Regions from separate parts of the Enterococcus durans genome, predicted to be linked through region 1. Evidence: a T-box and tRNA genes for the amino acid it is inferred to sense, from the RefSeq annotation. Region 1 holds a T-box; the other holds one or more tRNA genes.
The links. A T-box is a leader RNA that pairs with one kind of tRNA and senses whether it is charged. The one in region 1 lies ahead of leuS (leucine--tRNA ligase), so its partner is inferred to be a tRNA-Leu.
Positions count from the first base shown of each region.

Region 2: it encodes a tRNA-Leu, which carries the amino acid that the T-box ahead of leuS (leucine--tRNA ligase) is inferred to sense. The anticodon was not compared.

Region 1 is NZ_CP022930.1:804,473-812,173, reverse strand. Features, by position in the region: gene CJZ72_RS03870 (phosphatase PAP2 family protein) at 1-187, opposite strand, end outside; gene CJZ72_RS03865 (LysM peptidoglycan-binding domain-containing protein) at 565-2,541, shown strand; T-box leader at 2,612-2,819, shown strand; gene leuS (leucine--tRNA ligase) at 2,947-5,361, shown strand; gene CJZ72_RS03855 (ICP22 family protein) at 5,742-7,701, shown strand, end outside.
Region 2 is NZ_CP022930.1:2,172,735-2,180,435, forward strand. Features, by position in the region: gene apf (aggregation-promoting factor) at 1-415, opposite strand, end outside; gene CJZ72_RS10390 (DUF378 domain-containing protein) at 908-1,117, opposite strand; gene CJZ72_RS10395 (hypothetical protein) at 1,463-1,738, shown strand; gene CJZ72_RS10400 (cold-shock protein) at 2,195-2,392, shown strand; gene CJZ72_RS10405 (putative quinol monooxygenase) at 2,708-3,040, shown strand; tRNA gene CJZ72_RS10410 (tRNA-Leu) at 3,230-3,313, opposite strand; gene CJZ72_RS14525 (hypothetical protein) at 3,429-3,584, shown strand; gene CJZ72_RS10415 (pyridoxal phosphate-dependent aminotransferase) at 3,754-4,971, shown strand; gene CJZ72_RS10420 (helix-turn-helix domain-containing protein) at 5,167-6,003, shown strand; gene nagA (N-acetylglucosamine-6-phosphate deacetylase) at 6,078-7,226, shown strand; gene CJZ72_RS10430 (MarR family winged helix-turn-helix transcriptional regulator) at 7,593-7,701, shown strand, end outside.

The DNA.
Region 1 (7,701 bases):
CATTTCCGAATGTTGTGATAAATAGCTGGTAGTGGTTCCAATCAGGATAAGGTGTGCGTATGATTTCAGTTATGGTTTGATCAAATCCTGATAATAAGTTGATCCGATATTTAACAATGTAGCCTAATATGAAAAATAGGAATAAAAAAAGAGTACCGACTACATGAAAAGTTGTTTTTTGTTTCATAAGTTTCCTCCTTTTCAACAATAATTCATTATAGCATTCTTAGACTTATAAAAAACTTTCATATCTGTTATGTGAGCTAAAAATATACGCAAAAAACAACATTTCTATTTGGCAATAGACCAATGTAATCACTTAGACATTTTCAGGTAATATAACCGACATACTTATTTTCATAAAAGACAGCGATGTGTTTAGCTGAAAACACGCAGTCTAGTCATACCAACGTTTTATTTTTTCCTACATATGGAAAATTACGAAAAATTACAGTCTGGTTACAATAAGGATAATGAGTCTTAAATAACTTTTAATAAAGTTTAAGAGAAGTTATAATTGTTATAATAGTAGAGAAATTGTAAACAGAATTTGGAGGATAGAAGATGGAAAACATTGCAAGAAAGGAACGCAGACGTTTAGAAGAGACCAAGCGATTCCGCAAAGTAAAACGTAGTGCCGCTCTAGTCGGTACTGCAATGGTAGGCTGTTCTGTAGCGGCACCTTTGATACAACCAGTGCCAGTAAATGCTGATCAAACGCCAACTCAGTTTGGCGCAAGAATCAATACTGCAGCATTTATTACGGAAATCGCGACTTATGCTCAACCAATTGCACAAGCCAATGATTTATACGCCTCCGTGATGATCGCCCAAGCGGTCGTTGAAAGTGGTTGGGGTAGCAGCGCGTTGTCTCAAGCACCGTATCACAATTTATTTGGTATCAAGGGTAGCTACCAAGGACAAACCGTTTATATGGATACACTTGAATACTTGAACAATCAGTGGGTGACTAAGAAAGAACCATTCCGTCAATACCCTTCTTTTGCGGAGTCATTCAGTGATAACGCCTATGTTTTACGTAATACTTCATTTGGCAATGGCTATTATTATGCAGGTACTTGGAAAAGCAATACGAAATCCTATACAGATGCAACAGCTTACTTGACTGGACGCTATGCAACAGACCCAAGTTATGCTGGAAAATTGAACAATATCATTTTAACTTACGGCTTAACAAAATATGATACACCAGCAAGCGGTAATGCTGGCGGTGGTGCAACGACTGGTGGCAACACAAATACTGGAAATACAGGTAGTAACACCAATACAGGGAGTACGGGAACTACTTCAACTACCTATACAGTCAAATCGGGTGACTCTGTCTGGGGAATCTCGAATTCATTTGGTATCAGTATGTCACAGTTGATCGAATGGAACAATATCAAAAATAATTTTATTTATCCAGGACAAAAGTTAACGATCAAAGGTGGTCAAACAACCGGTTCTTCAACAAATAACTCTGGAAATAATACAAATTCTTCTGGAAACAGTAATACTTCCGCAGGTACTGGTCAAACTTCTGGTGCAAAATATACAGTCAAATCAGGTGATTCTGTTTGGAAGATCGCAAATGACCACGGTATTTCAATGAATCAACTGATCCAATGGAACAACATCAAAAATAATTTTGTTTATCCAGGGCAACAATTGATTGTGTCAAATGGGGGAAGCTCTTCTTCCACTACGACGAATACTGGGAACGCATCAAGTAGTTCAAATAATGCAGGGAACACGGCAGTTTCTGGTACCAAATATACGGTCAAATCAGGCGATTCCGTCTGGAGCGTGTCCAATAAATATGGTATCTCAATGAATCAGTTGATCCAGTGGAACAACATCAAAAATAATTTTATTTATCCAGGACAACAATTAGTCGTTTCGAATGGTTCTTCAAGCAGTTCAGCAACGACCAACCAAACTACGACAAATAATACCAATACGAATACAGGTGCGACAACGAATACAGGAAGTACCTATACAGTCAAAGCGGGTGAGTCTGTCTGGAGTGTTGCGAATAAAAATGGCATTTCGATGGACCAATTGATCCAATGGAACAATATCAAGAACAATTTCATTTATCCAGGGCAACAGTTGATCGTTAAAGGCGGAAGTGTTGCAACTAGCACGAACACTTCTTCAACTACAACAGCAACAACGCCAAGCACGCCGAATACCTCGAATACGACAAGTACCGCATCAACTGGCGATACGATTTATACAGTCAAAGCAGGAGAATCTGTTTGGGGCGTTGCGAATAAGCACAACATCACGATGGATCAATTGATCCAATGGAACAACATCAAGAATAATTTCATTTACCCAGGGCAGCAAGTAATCGTCAAAAAAGGGACTACTCAATCTGCACCAACGACTGGGCAAAAAACATATACGGTCAAAGCGGGAGAATCTGTCTGGGGAGTCGCAGATAGCCATGGCATCACGATGAACCAACTGATTGAATGGAACAATATCAAGAACAATTTCATTTATCCAGGCCAACAATTGATCGTAGCAAAATAAATGCTTGAACCACTCAAATAATAATTGAACTTATGTCATTTATTTGTTACTATGAACCTACACTTTTAATAAACCAACGTTTGAAAAGGAAGTAGTAAAAAGACGAAAGTTTTAGAGAGCACATGGCTGGTGGAAATGTGTACGGACGCTTTTGAACTCGCCTTTGAGTTGCATCTGCTGAAAATAGAAGTAAGCAGATGCGGTGACGACCGTTACAACGTTCGAGGCCTTTTCAAAAAGGCAAAGTTAGGTGGTACCACGTAGTTTACGTCCTATAAAAAGAGCAATCTTTTTATAGGATTTTTTTGTTTTCTTTGATTAGAAAACAGGCGAATGGATTGCTCGTGCAAAGACATTCGTTGTATTCATCTTTATAAGATGAAAAATAGAGCAGGGGGATAGAAAATGAGTTATAACCATAAAGAAGTTGAAAAGAAATGGCAAAAATATTGGGCAAAAAACAATACCTTCAATACCCATGATGATCATGAAAAACCTAAATTCTATGCATTGGATATGTTCCCATATCCATCTGGACAAGGCTTGCACGTAGGACATCCAGAAGGCTATACAGCAACAGATATCCTTTCTCGTTTCAAACGAAGCCAAGGATTCAATGTATTACATCCGATGGGGTGGGATGCATTCGGTCTTCCCGCAGAACAATATGCGCTGGATACTGGGAATGATCCTGCTGAATTTACCCAAAAAAATATTGAAACATTCCGACGTCAAATCAATTCTTTAGGGTTTAGTTATGACTGGAACCGTGAAGTCAATACAACTGATCCAGAATATTATAAATGGACACAATGGATCTTTACAAAACTATATGAAAAAGGCTTAGCGTATGAAGCAGAAGTAGCTGTGAACTGGGTGCCAGAGCTTGGAACAGTTATCTCAAACGAAGAAGTTATCGACGGAAAAAGCGAACGTGGGGGCTATGATGTCGTACGCAAACCAATGCGCCAATGGATGTTGAAAATCACAGCTTACGCAGATCGCCTTTTAGATGATTTAGAGTTAGTCGATTGGCCAGAAAGCATCAAAGAAATGCAAAGAAACTGGATCGGTCGCTCAGTCGGAGCCAACGTAGAATTTAAAGTAGCGGGTACAGACAAAGCGTATACGGTCTTTACGACACGTCCCGACACGTTATTTGGCGCAACTTATTCTGTATTAGCACCAGAACTTGACTTAGTGCGAGAAATCACGACACCTGAACAAAAAGAAGCAGTCGAAGCTTATATTGAAGAAACAGCTAAAAAATCGGATCTTAAAAGAACAGATCTAGCGAAAGAAAAGACGGGTGTGTTTACTGGAGCGTACGCTATCAACCCTGTCAACGGGAAAGAAATCCCAATCTGGATCGCAGATTATGTGTTAGCTTCTTACGGTACAGGCGCAATCATGGCAGTACCTGCGCATGATGAACGTGATTATGAATTTGCGAGAAAATTTGATTTAGAAATCATGCCAGTAATTGAAGGCGGAGATATCTCAGAAGCTGCGTATACAGAAGATGGTGCGCATATCAATTCTGGTTTTGTAGATGGAATGAACAAACAAGAAGCAATTGAAAAAATGAACACGTGGTTGGAAGAACATGGCGTAGGTAAAAGAGAAACTAGCTATCGTTTACGTGACTGGTTGTTTTCACGTCAACGTTATTGGGGTGAACCAATTCCGATCATCCATTGGGAAGATGGAACAGTCACTGCTTTACCAGAAGAAGAACTACCTTTACGCTTACCTAAAACGGAAAACATCAAGCCTAGTGGAACAGGGGAGTCACCACTTGCGAACATTGATGAATGGGTCAATGTGACCGATCCTGTAACAGGTAAAAAAGGACGTCGTGAAACCAATACGATGCCACAATGGGCGGGCAGTTCATGGTATTACTTGCGTTATATCGATCCACACAACAAAAAAGAACTAGCCAATTACGAAAAATTAGAACGTTGGTTACCAGTAGATATCTATATCGGTGGAGCAGAACATGCGGTACTTCATTTGTTGTATGCACGTTTCTGGCATAAATTCTTATATGATATCGGTGTCGTTCCAACAAAAGAACCATTCCAAAAACTATATAACCAAGGAATGATCCTAGGCGAAAACAATGAAAAAATGTCTAAATCTCGTGGGAACGTAGTGAACCCTGACGATGTTGTAGCTAAATATGGTGCGGATACATTACGATTGTATGAAATGTTCATGGGACCATTAGATGCATCAATTGCGTGGAGTGAAAATGGCTTAGAAGGTAGCCGTAAATTCTTAGATCGTGTTTGGCGCTTGATCGTAGACGAAAACAACAAAATGCGTGATCGTATCACTACTTTGAACGATGGCAAATTAGACAAAGTGTATAACCAAACAGTGAAGAAAGTAACGGAAGATTATGAAACACTGCATTTCAACACGGCAATCTCTCAATTGATGGTCTTTGTCAATGAAGCCTATAAAGTAGATGCTCTTCCTTACGAATATATTGAAGGTTTCGTTCAGTTGCTTGCACCGATCGCACCACATATGGGAGAAGAACTATGGGCGATCTTAGGCAATGAAGGTGGTATTTCTTATGCTAAGTGGCCAACATATGATGAAGCTGCTTTAGTGGAAGATGAAATCGAAGTAGTTTTCCAAGTCAATGGAAAAGTTCGTGCAAAAGCCAACGTTGCTCGTGACCTAGCAAAAGAAGATTTGGAAAAACTAGCCTTAGAAAATGAGTTGATCAAAGAAAATATCGAAGGCAAAACAGTGCGTAAAGTGATCGTGGTGCCAAATAAATTAGTCAACATCGTAGCAAACTAAGAAATTCGGCAATATAGCTAGAAAAAAGTAACTATATTAACAGAATCAAGGGATAAAAAAAGACGATATCCCGCCATTTAGAGCAGGAAAAAGTATCCATACTTTTCCTGCTCTTTTTTGCTTTTAAAGGTATTATTTTACCAATCTGTCGGTAAAAAAAGGTTTTCTTCTAATAATAGAATCATGGATAATTTTAGTGTGGGGATTTTATGACGTTTGGGGGGATGTATGAAAAATAAGAGAACCGTTGATTTTTGTAAGTCATCGTTTCGATGAGTGGCTGCACTTGAATGAATAAGAAAAAGCAATGCCTTAAGATAAGATGATTTTTAGATAGGCTCATGATGTTAGAACTAGAAAGGGGGACAGAACATTTGCAAATGAAAAATTTTAGAACAATAGCCACTTCGCTCTTATTATTCCAACACTGCCTTTTTCCAGTCACCATTTTTGCAGAAGAGGCACCAGTTGAAATTGACACGGAATTGGTTCAGCGTTTACAAGAGCAAAATGAACTACCAGCGATCGAAAGTAACCCTCCAACGACTGAATCGACCGCAGAAGAACCTGTACATACGGAACCTGCTGAAGTACCAACTACAGAGGATTCGAATCCGGAACAACCGGAACAGCCAGAAACAGTAGAGACTACGGAACCACCTATTCCGGAAACATCTGAAGAAACAGTAGAGACGACCCCTCCTTCTGCAGAAGACGGGAAAGAAAGTAGTGAAGGAAATGGACTACCTTCGCCAGTTTTGCCAAAAGAGGAGGAAACAGAACAGCTGATGGTCTTGCCAGAAGCGATGCGGATGAGCACTTACTCGTTACCTAACCTTAACGCATATCGCCATCATTTAGTCGATAATGGAAGAAGTGCTTATATTGAGGGTAAGATGCAGAGAGTTACGAATAGAGAATTGACTTTAGAAGCAGGAGCAGTTCAAAGATTTACAGTCACTTTTGATACGTATACGATGGTGCAAGCTCCGGGAAATGGTTGGATCTCTTGGATTGCTAGTAATTTGAGCACTGCACCTGATTTTTATTTTCAGCAGATGTATTATGGAAATCATCCATCCTTCTCAAATCCATATACGTTGAATAATCTGAGGTGGTCCGGTGTGCCGTCTTATTTGTCTGTTACGGCAACACCTACTATTAGTGGTCGTCAAGTGACAATCAATGTGACGATCATAAGGATGGAAACTACCACTATTAATACGAATGAAAGGGATACTATACGTCTTTTAGGAAATTTAACAATGGGAACAACTGCTGTTGCACCACAGGTCAATAACTACTCCAAAAAAATCGCAGATGTGAATTATCCTGATGCAGTTATCGGAGAGATCGTCGTGAAAAATCCAAAGCCATCTGCTGCGATCAAAGACAGCGTTGATGTAGAAGCTACCAGGAACGCTTTGTCTCAAGATACAATCAAATCCTGGTTTACTATACTGCCGTCTAATTCGAATGACTACACGTTTTCCACAACAGGTCCAGCTAGTTGGGCACCTGGCGCAACAGGAACTGCTACAGTGGTTATGAAACATAATTCGAATGGTACGACACACACATTCACTACTCGGTATACGGTTAGAGATACACAAAAACCAACCGCTAAATTCAAAACGCAAGGCGTTGAAATTGAGGCTCTAAGAACGGGAGGTTGGACACGCGCTGATTTGCTGAAATTCATTGATGGAAATTTACAGGATAACTGGAGCTTGCCAGAAAATATTCGGATCGAAGCAACAGATAACAATGGAATTTATCCGCTTGCAGGAAGAGCACCTGGTAATACTTGGGCTTACATAGATATTTATGACGAAGCTGGAAATCAATATGGTGAATATGTAGAATTTAAGATAGTGGATACCCAACGTCCAACGGGAACTGTAAAAAGTGGAACAATCGATGTGGAAGCCCGTAGAAGTACAAATCTTAGCCAACAGGAACTACGGGAACTTTTCACGACGCTGAATGATAATTGGACGTTATCGGAGAACATAAAAGTATATTTGGTGGATGACTTTGGGACAGCGACAACTGTTGCAGGTAAGGCACCGGGTACAGAAACTACTTTTCACCTTCAACTGGAGGATGAAGCAGGAAACATTTCGGAAAATGCTGGAAGCAAGCGGATACGCATTGTAGATACCCAAGCACCAACAGCTACAGTCAAAACTCAAGGAGTTGAAATTGAAGCACGAAGAAGTGGAGATTGGACACGAGCCGATTTATTGAAATTCATTGATGGCGATTTACAGGATAACTGGAGTTTGCCAGAAAATATTCGGATCGAAGCAACAGATAACAATGGGATTTATCCGCTTG
Region 2 (7,701 bases), 1.4 Mb from region 1:
CGATCCATTCTTTCGCTGAGCTTGTGCTTGCAGCTGGTGCTGCAGTTTCAGTCACAACAGGTTGTGCTGCTTCTGCAGGAGCAGATTGAACTGCTTCTTGTTGGACAGGTGCGGCAGCTGGTTGTGCTTGTGTTTCTTGAGGTGCAGAGTAAGTTGTTTCTGCAACTGCTGCTTGGTCTCCTGTAGGGATCGTTAATTGTTGACCTGAATAGATCAGGTTAATATTTGAAATCGAATTATGTTCTGCAATAGTTTGGATCAAGGAGTTATCACCAACGTATTTTTGAGAAATCGTTGATAGTGTATCACCTGATTGAACGGTATATGCTTCGTCCGCATGTGCAGATGTACCCATAAAGAATAGAGCGCCGGCAGCCAAAGTTGTTCCTAAAAGTAATGTTTTAAGTGATTTCATGTAAAATCTCCTTCGTCGTTTTAAAAAGTATTTGTTGTGTTCAACGAGGATTACTTTAACACGTGAAAATATTTCATAGGTAATAGCTTCGTGACACTTTGTGACAAATCTACGTTTTTTGTAATAAACGAAGTAATATATGTAATTGAAAAAGCTTTCTTTGCTTTTAAATCAAGTAACTAAATTTATGAAATTCACAAAGCCAAACTATTAAGAAAAGGTAAAATAGGTAGGTTAATTATATTATTTGCACCGATTTTAGAGAATCAACATAAAAAAGCAGAGTTCGATACCTTAGGATTTATTTTCAAAAAATAAGAAAGAACGCTAAAAATTTGTATTTCTAATCCTTAAGAAATAGTAGCTTCTTTTTGAATAGATACCACTGTTTAACTAAGTGTAGAGGGTAAGATAAAAGCAACATCACTTTTATCTTACCCTCTACGATTTATTTAGTGTTTCTATTACACTCTTTTGTTTATATGAATGGATCTATCGTTCGACTCTATTTGTAAGTAGCGGAAAGAATTTCAAACAATAAATAGCACAAATACCTACGACAATATAGATGACTTTCGCTAAAATTGTTGTAGAACCGCCAGCAATCGTAGCAACTAGATCAAATTCTAATAACCCAACCAATAACCAATTCAATCCTCCAACGATCAATAGTGTTAAAGCAATTACGTCTAATGTTTTCATTGTTATTTCTCCTCTCCTATCTGACATAAGTTCATTATAAACGAATCTAGAGGCTACGGCTAAAATACTGCTTGTGAGGATTTTAGTGATGGAGCAATTTATTTGAAAAATACGCTATTTTTCGAATAAAGTTTGTGTGCTGATTGTACCCTAACAATGGTAACCCCGATAAGAAAAGCATTCTCAAAGCATAAGGTGAGTGGATCATATAAGAGTTGAGAGGGAGGATTAATAGGTGAAGGTGAAAAGTTTCGAACACAGCAAGAAACTTTTATCAAGTAACTAGCAGATAATTCTTGCAAAAGAGAACTTGTGTTCGTATAATTATTGTAAGAGGTGAGTAAAATGGAACATAAATATGGAACTGTAAGTAAAATCAGAACACTCAAACTTAATGCCCGTCCATTGATCCGTTTTACCTTAGATAACGTGAACTGTTTGATTGCTGCCCATAGTCTAAACTTCTTGGCAGAAGTCGATGAGGGAATGAAGCTATATGTGAAAGGCTACTATAACCAGCGAAATCAATTCGTTGTCAGGGATTATACGGTCTTAGGTAAATCCAAAATTGCTGTGATTTTCGAAAAGAGCAAGTATCCAAAGAGAAATTATTCAAAATAGATGATTGTAAGGAACATAGCTTTTTTATAGAAAACGTATCGTCTAGAAGGATGTGGTTAGACTATTTTCTTCTATATAATATAATTTTTGCGAGTGAGAGAAATTCTCTTTATAGATGAAGAGGATAGGGAGAGGGAATTAAAAGTTATCAAAAAAAGCGAAGGTACCTATAAACGCGTTTCTCACATGGCAGTCCCACGCTTTACTGAATATGATGAGGTCGTTATATCAGTAAGATTGGTCATCTACAGGTATGATCCATTATTGATCAATTGACATTTTGTGGAACCTATAGAAGATAATCCTTGCATTGTTTGGATATCCATGCTATATTAAATAAGTAATCTAATTTGAAACGTAATCTGAGCGATATATTCACACTATAAAAACTCCTTTTACTAAGTAATATTAATTGCAACAAAACACGTATGATATACGTATTAGGAGGAAATATATATGAATAACGGTACAGTAAAATGGTTTAACTCAGACAAAGGTTTTGGATTTATCACTGGTGAAGATGGACAAGATGTATTTGCACATTTCTCAGCTATCCAAGGCGAAGGTTTCAAAACATTAGACGAAGGTCAAGCAGTGACTTTTGATATTGAAGATGGTCAACGTGGCCCTCAAGCAGTAAATATCGTAAAATAATGTTGAACTTTAACCACCTCTTATGGGGTGGTTTTTTTATTTGTCGTAAAACTGTCTCCATACATTACATATGAAAATTGACAGGCTCAAAAAGTGCGGGTAAGATATTTATATCACCTTATACTTTATTGGGTCTGTTTTTTATTTTTTACTCTATCTGTAAGCTGAATAGTGAGAGGTGCCTGTTTTGCAACAGTTGCCGTCTAGCTGCAAAGTGTTCTCATTATGGAGTCAGCTGGCTCAGGGAGTTTACACCATTCAGTCATAGGATTTAGTCTTATAAGAATTTCAGATAAGAAGTGAGGAGGCGGAAAAATGGCGATTACTGTGAATATCTATTATAGTGGCAAAAATGGCAATGCAAAAAGATTTGCAAAAGAAATGATTTCAACTGGGACTGTCGATGCGATTCGTGCAGAAAAGGGTAATCTTAAATATGAATACTTTTTCCCTATGGATGATGAAGAAACGGTCCTTCTGATTGACAGCTGGACGGATCAGCGCGCAATTGATCATCATCATGATTCTCCTATGATGACCCGTATTGCTGAACTGAGAGAAAAATATGATCTGCATATGAAAGTAGAACGCTATATAACGGATGAAAATGGAATTCCTCAAGAAGATTCAACATTTATCAGAAAGTAGATAGATAACTGAAAATGCTATTACGTTTTTTTATAAGTTTCCTTATACATCTTTGAGAGAGTCACTGTTGCTCTTTTGGTGGGACGTGTATTCCTCCTATGAGAAAACGATAAAGAATCAAAATGAACTTTTTATAACAAAAAAGAGGGCAAGAAAAGCTGATCACTTTTCTCTAGCCCTCTTTTATTATGCAGATGATGGGACTCGAACCCACACGAGCGTTAGCTCACATGACCCTCAATCATGCTTGTCTGCCAATTCCAACACATCTGCGTGAATCTAAAAATTATAGTCCTACCAATAAAAAGCATGCCTACGTTATAATAGAAACAACAATTAATGATAGCGAGAAATGAGTTAGATGTCAAGCCGAAAAAGGAGTAGAAACATGAAGAAATACGATGGTGAATTTGCTTTATTGGGGATGCTTATCGGGATTCCAATTGGGATGATTTTCGAAAATTTGATGTTTGGTATCGTACTTGGAATCATCATTGGCATCGCGATGGATTGGTTAGCAAATTTATGGGATAAATATCGCTAAAACAAAGAAAATGACAATAAAAATTTTAAATAAAAAACAAATTTTATTTTGGTTTTATGAAAAATATAGCAAATTTGGAAAGAATAGAGTATGATATTGGAATAAATATGTAAATAATAAAAAATCAGAAATTTCTAACTTTTTTTGAAAAGAGGGATTGGATAGCGTTATGAGAAAATTTGAAAAATCCAATAAACTAGAAGGTGTCAGTTACGATGTACGTGGCCCAGTTCTGGAAGAAGCAGAACGTATGCAAGAAGAAGGGGTCAGCATCTTAAAATTAAATACTGGGAATCCAGCTCCCTTTGGCTTTGAAGCACCGAATGAAGTCATTCGTGATCTGATTATGAACGCCCGTGAGTCAGAAGGTTATTCTGATTCGAAAGGGATCTTTTCGGCAAGAAAGGCAATCCAACAATATTGTCAAGTCAAGAAATTCCCTAATGTGACTATCAACGATATTTATACTGGAAATGGTGTCAGTGAATTGATCACTATGTGTATGCAAGGGTTGTTGGATAATGGAGATGAAGTCTTAGTTCCAATGCCAGATTACCCTTTGTGGACAGCCTCTGTTTCTTTGGCAGGTGGTAATCCAGTTCATTATATTTGCGATGAAGAAGCAGAATGGTATCCAGATATTGCAGATATCAAAGCGAAAGTGACAAGTCGTACGAAAGCAATCGTCATCATCAATCCTAATAATCCGACTGGGGCGCTTTATCCAAAAGAACTTTTAGAAGAAATCGTAGAAGTCGCAAGACAAAACAATTTGATCATTTATTCAGATGAGATCTATGATCGTCTCGTTATGGATGGTAGGGAACATATTCCAATTGCGACCCTTGCACCTGATCTTTTTGTCGTTACCTTAAATGGGTTATCTAAATCACATCGAGTGGCAGGATTTCGCGTTGGCTGGATGGTGTTAAGTGGCGACAAATCAAATGTACAAGGCTATATAGAAGGACTAAACATGCTTTCTTCGATGCGTCTTTGTTCGAATGTCCTTTCGCAACAAATCATCCAGACCGCATTAGGTGGGTACCAGAGTGTGGATGAATTACTTCTGCCGGGTGGTCGAATCTATGAACAAAGAGAATATATCTACAATGCAATCAATGATATTCCAGGGCTTTCAGCAGTAAAACCTAAAGCAGCATTTTATATCTTTCCAAAGATCGATACAAAACGGTTCAATATTTTCGATGATGAAAAATTTGTACTAGACTTTCTCCATGAACACCATATTTTACTTGTTCACGGTGGAGGATTCAATTGGCCTCAACCTGACCATTTTAGAATCGTTTATCTACCAAAAATGGATGATTTAAAAACAACCGCTGTTAAAATGCGTGAATTTTTATCAACCTATCGACAACAATAAAATTCAAAGCAAAGTGTTTACCTGAAAAGAGCCAAACGCAAAGGTTTAGGCTCTTTTTGGTGTGAAGGCTAATAGAGTGAGGAGTAGAAACTAGCGAAGACTAAAATATTATGATGGGTCTTTTCTTGATGTTTCTTCAGTCGTAAAGTAAAATACTTGTATAATGCGAATATGCATATTTTGAGGAGGATACTTATGGAAACGTTAGTCGATTCCTTTGGTACAATCATAAAAGAAATTCGAAAAGAACAAAAAATGACACAAAAGATGCTTTCGCAAGATATCTGTTCACAAAGCGTTTTGAGCAGAATCGAAAATAACGAAGAATTACCAAATGTTGTTGTAATGGCACAAATCTGCCAGCGACTAGGGGTAACGATCGATCATGTCATGAATTTATCAAAGGGAAAAGTTCGTTCTGCCTTGAAGCAATTCGAATTAACAGATTTGTACTTCCAGCAGCGAGATTATCGAAAATTAGAACAAGTGATCAAATCATCAACGATGATCGAAAATCTCTATGATGCAGCAGATTATCAGAAATATTACTATTATTTAGGTGTGTGTGAGTTCACTCTTCGAAAAAATATTACTCAAGCACTTAGTTATTTAAAAGAAGCGTTAACTTATTCAAGCCAAAAAGATCGTATCCAAGTGTCAGATGTAGAGATCCAATTGATCAGTTGCATTGGAAAAATTTACGGTGTAGCTGGAAAAAGTGGTGAAGCAAGGTATTATCTGAGCCGCAGCATCCAATTATTCCATGAATCGATCCAGGATCGAACAAAGAGCGAATTTACGCAGATTTTTTATAACTATGGAAGCTTTTTATTGCATCAAGGAGAAATCGAGGCTGCCTTAGAACAGGTGAATCAGGGAATCAGATGGGCGCAAGAAAAGAACAGCTATTACTACTTGAACGATCTATTTATTTTGAAAAGTTTGATTTTTAAAAACAAAGGAGAAATAAATAAGGCGTTGTTCTATGAGGAATTAGCGCAAGCGGTGAAAAAAATCTCAAAAAGTTTATAAATGGTTTAGACCATTCTTGACTTCTCTCTGAAATAAGAGTACCTTAAAGGTAGCAAATCAAAGGAGAGAGTAGAATGAGAACATTTATCTATGCAGACAAATTCTTTTTGGCATCTGGTGTCAAAAATGCAGGTTATCTTGAAATCACTGATGGACTTTTTGGAGATTATTCTCAAAAAACACCAGAGGGAGAAGTCAATATCATCGACCAAAGCGGAAAATGGATCGCACCTGGTTTAGTGGATACACATATCCATGGTTATATGAACCATGATGTGATGGATAACGATGCAGAAGGCGTGAAAGCGATGTCTGAAGGCCTGTTGTCTTGTGGTGTTACATCATTCTTGCCAACAACGTTAACATCAAGCAAAGAACGCTTACGTGACGTTGCGGAAACGATCGGTAAGATGTATCAAGAAGCTCCAGGAGCAAAAATCAAAGGTATTTATTTTGAAGGACCTTTCTTTACAGAGGAACATAAAGGTGCGCAAAATCCAAGTTACTTTGGTGACCCAGATTTGAATACTTTCCATGAATGGCAAGAAGCTTCTGGCGGTTTGATCAAAAAGATCGCATTAGCTCCAGAACGTAATGGTGTAGAAGAGTTTGTTAAACAAGTAACTGAAGAAGGCGTGGTTGTTTCTTTAGGTCACAGTAATGCAACGCTTGACGAAGCACAAAAAGCAGTTGAAGCTGGTGCAAGTGTCTTTGTTCATGCTTATAACGGTATGCGTGGGTTGAATCATCGTGAACCTGGGATGGTTGGGGCATTATTGTCACTTGAACATGTTTTCTCAGAATTGATTTGTGACGGGCATCATGTCCATCCAAATGCTGCACAAATCCTAATGGAAAAAGCTGGCCATGACCATGTGGCATTGATCACTGACTGTATGATGGCTGGTGGGATGCCAGATGGAAACTACAATCTAGGCGAATTTCCTGTAGTAGTAAAAGAAGGTACAGCACGTTTAGAGTCTGGTAACCTTGCTGGAAGTATCTTAAAATTAAAAGAAGCAATCAAAAATGTCGTTGACTGGGGATTAGCTACACCAGAACAAGCAGTGATGATGGCAAGCTTAGTTCCAGCTATCAGCTGTAAGATCGATGATACTTGCGGAAAAATTGCTAAAGGACGCGATGCTGACTTTATCGTATTGAATCCTGATATGACGTTAGATGCCACATATTTAGATGGTGTAGAACGTTTCCACGCTTAAATTCCTATTGCTTAAGCGTGAATGGAACAGTTAACAGCAAAATAAAGTAGAGCATAACCGATTGGAGAAATAAAGTAGACTCCAATTCAATGACTATAAATAAAAAATGTATAAAAATAGTGGAACTCTTTTTATGATTGGTTCATAGAAGGCGTTTCAGTATGATAAAAAGTGGGGCGATGATCAAAAGACAATTTGATTATTGCCTCGCTTTTTTATAGAAGAACTATTAGCTCTAGGTACTTTCTTTATTGTTAGATATCTAATGATTAGAAATGTAATTATTTTGTTGACAATTTTGTATGATGCGTGTATATTCATTTCGAATAGTTAGATATCTAATTATTTTGAAAAGGGGGATTCATTTTGGATAAAATGGTCGTTTCCAATTTACTACGGTCAATCATGAACAAATCTCGCGAATCGATGGAGCAACGGGTCAAGGATATGGATGTCAGTCCGCAACAAGGGCGAA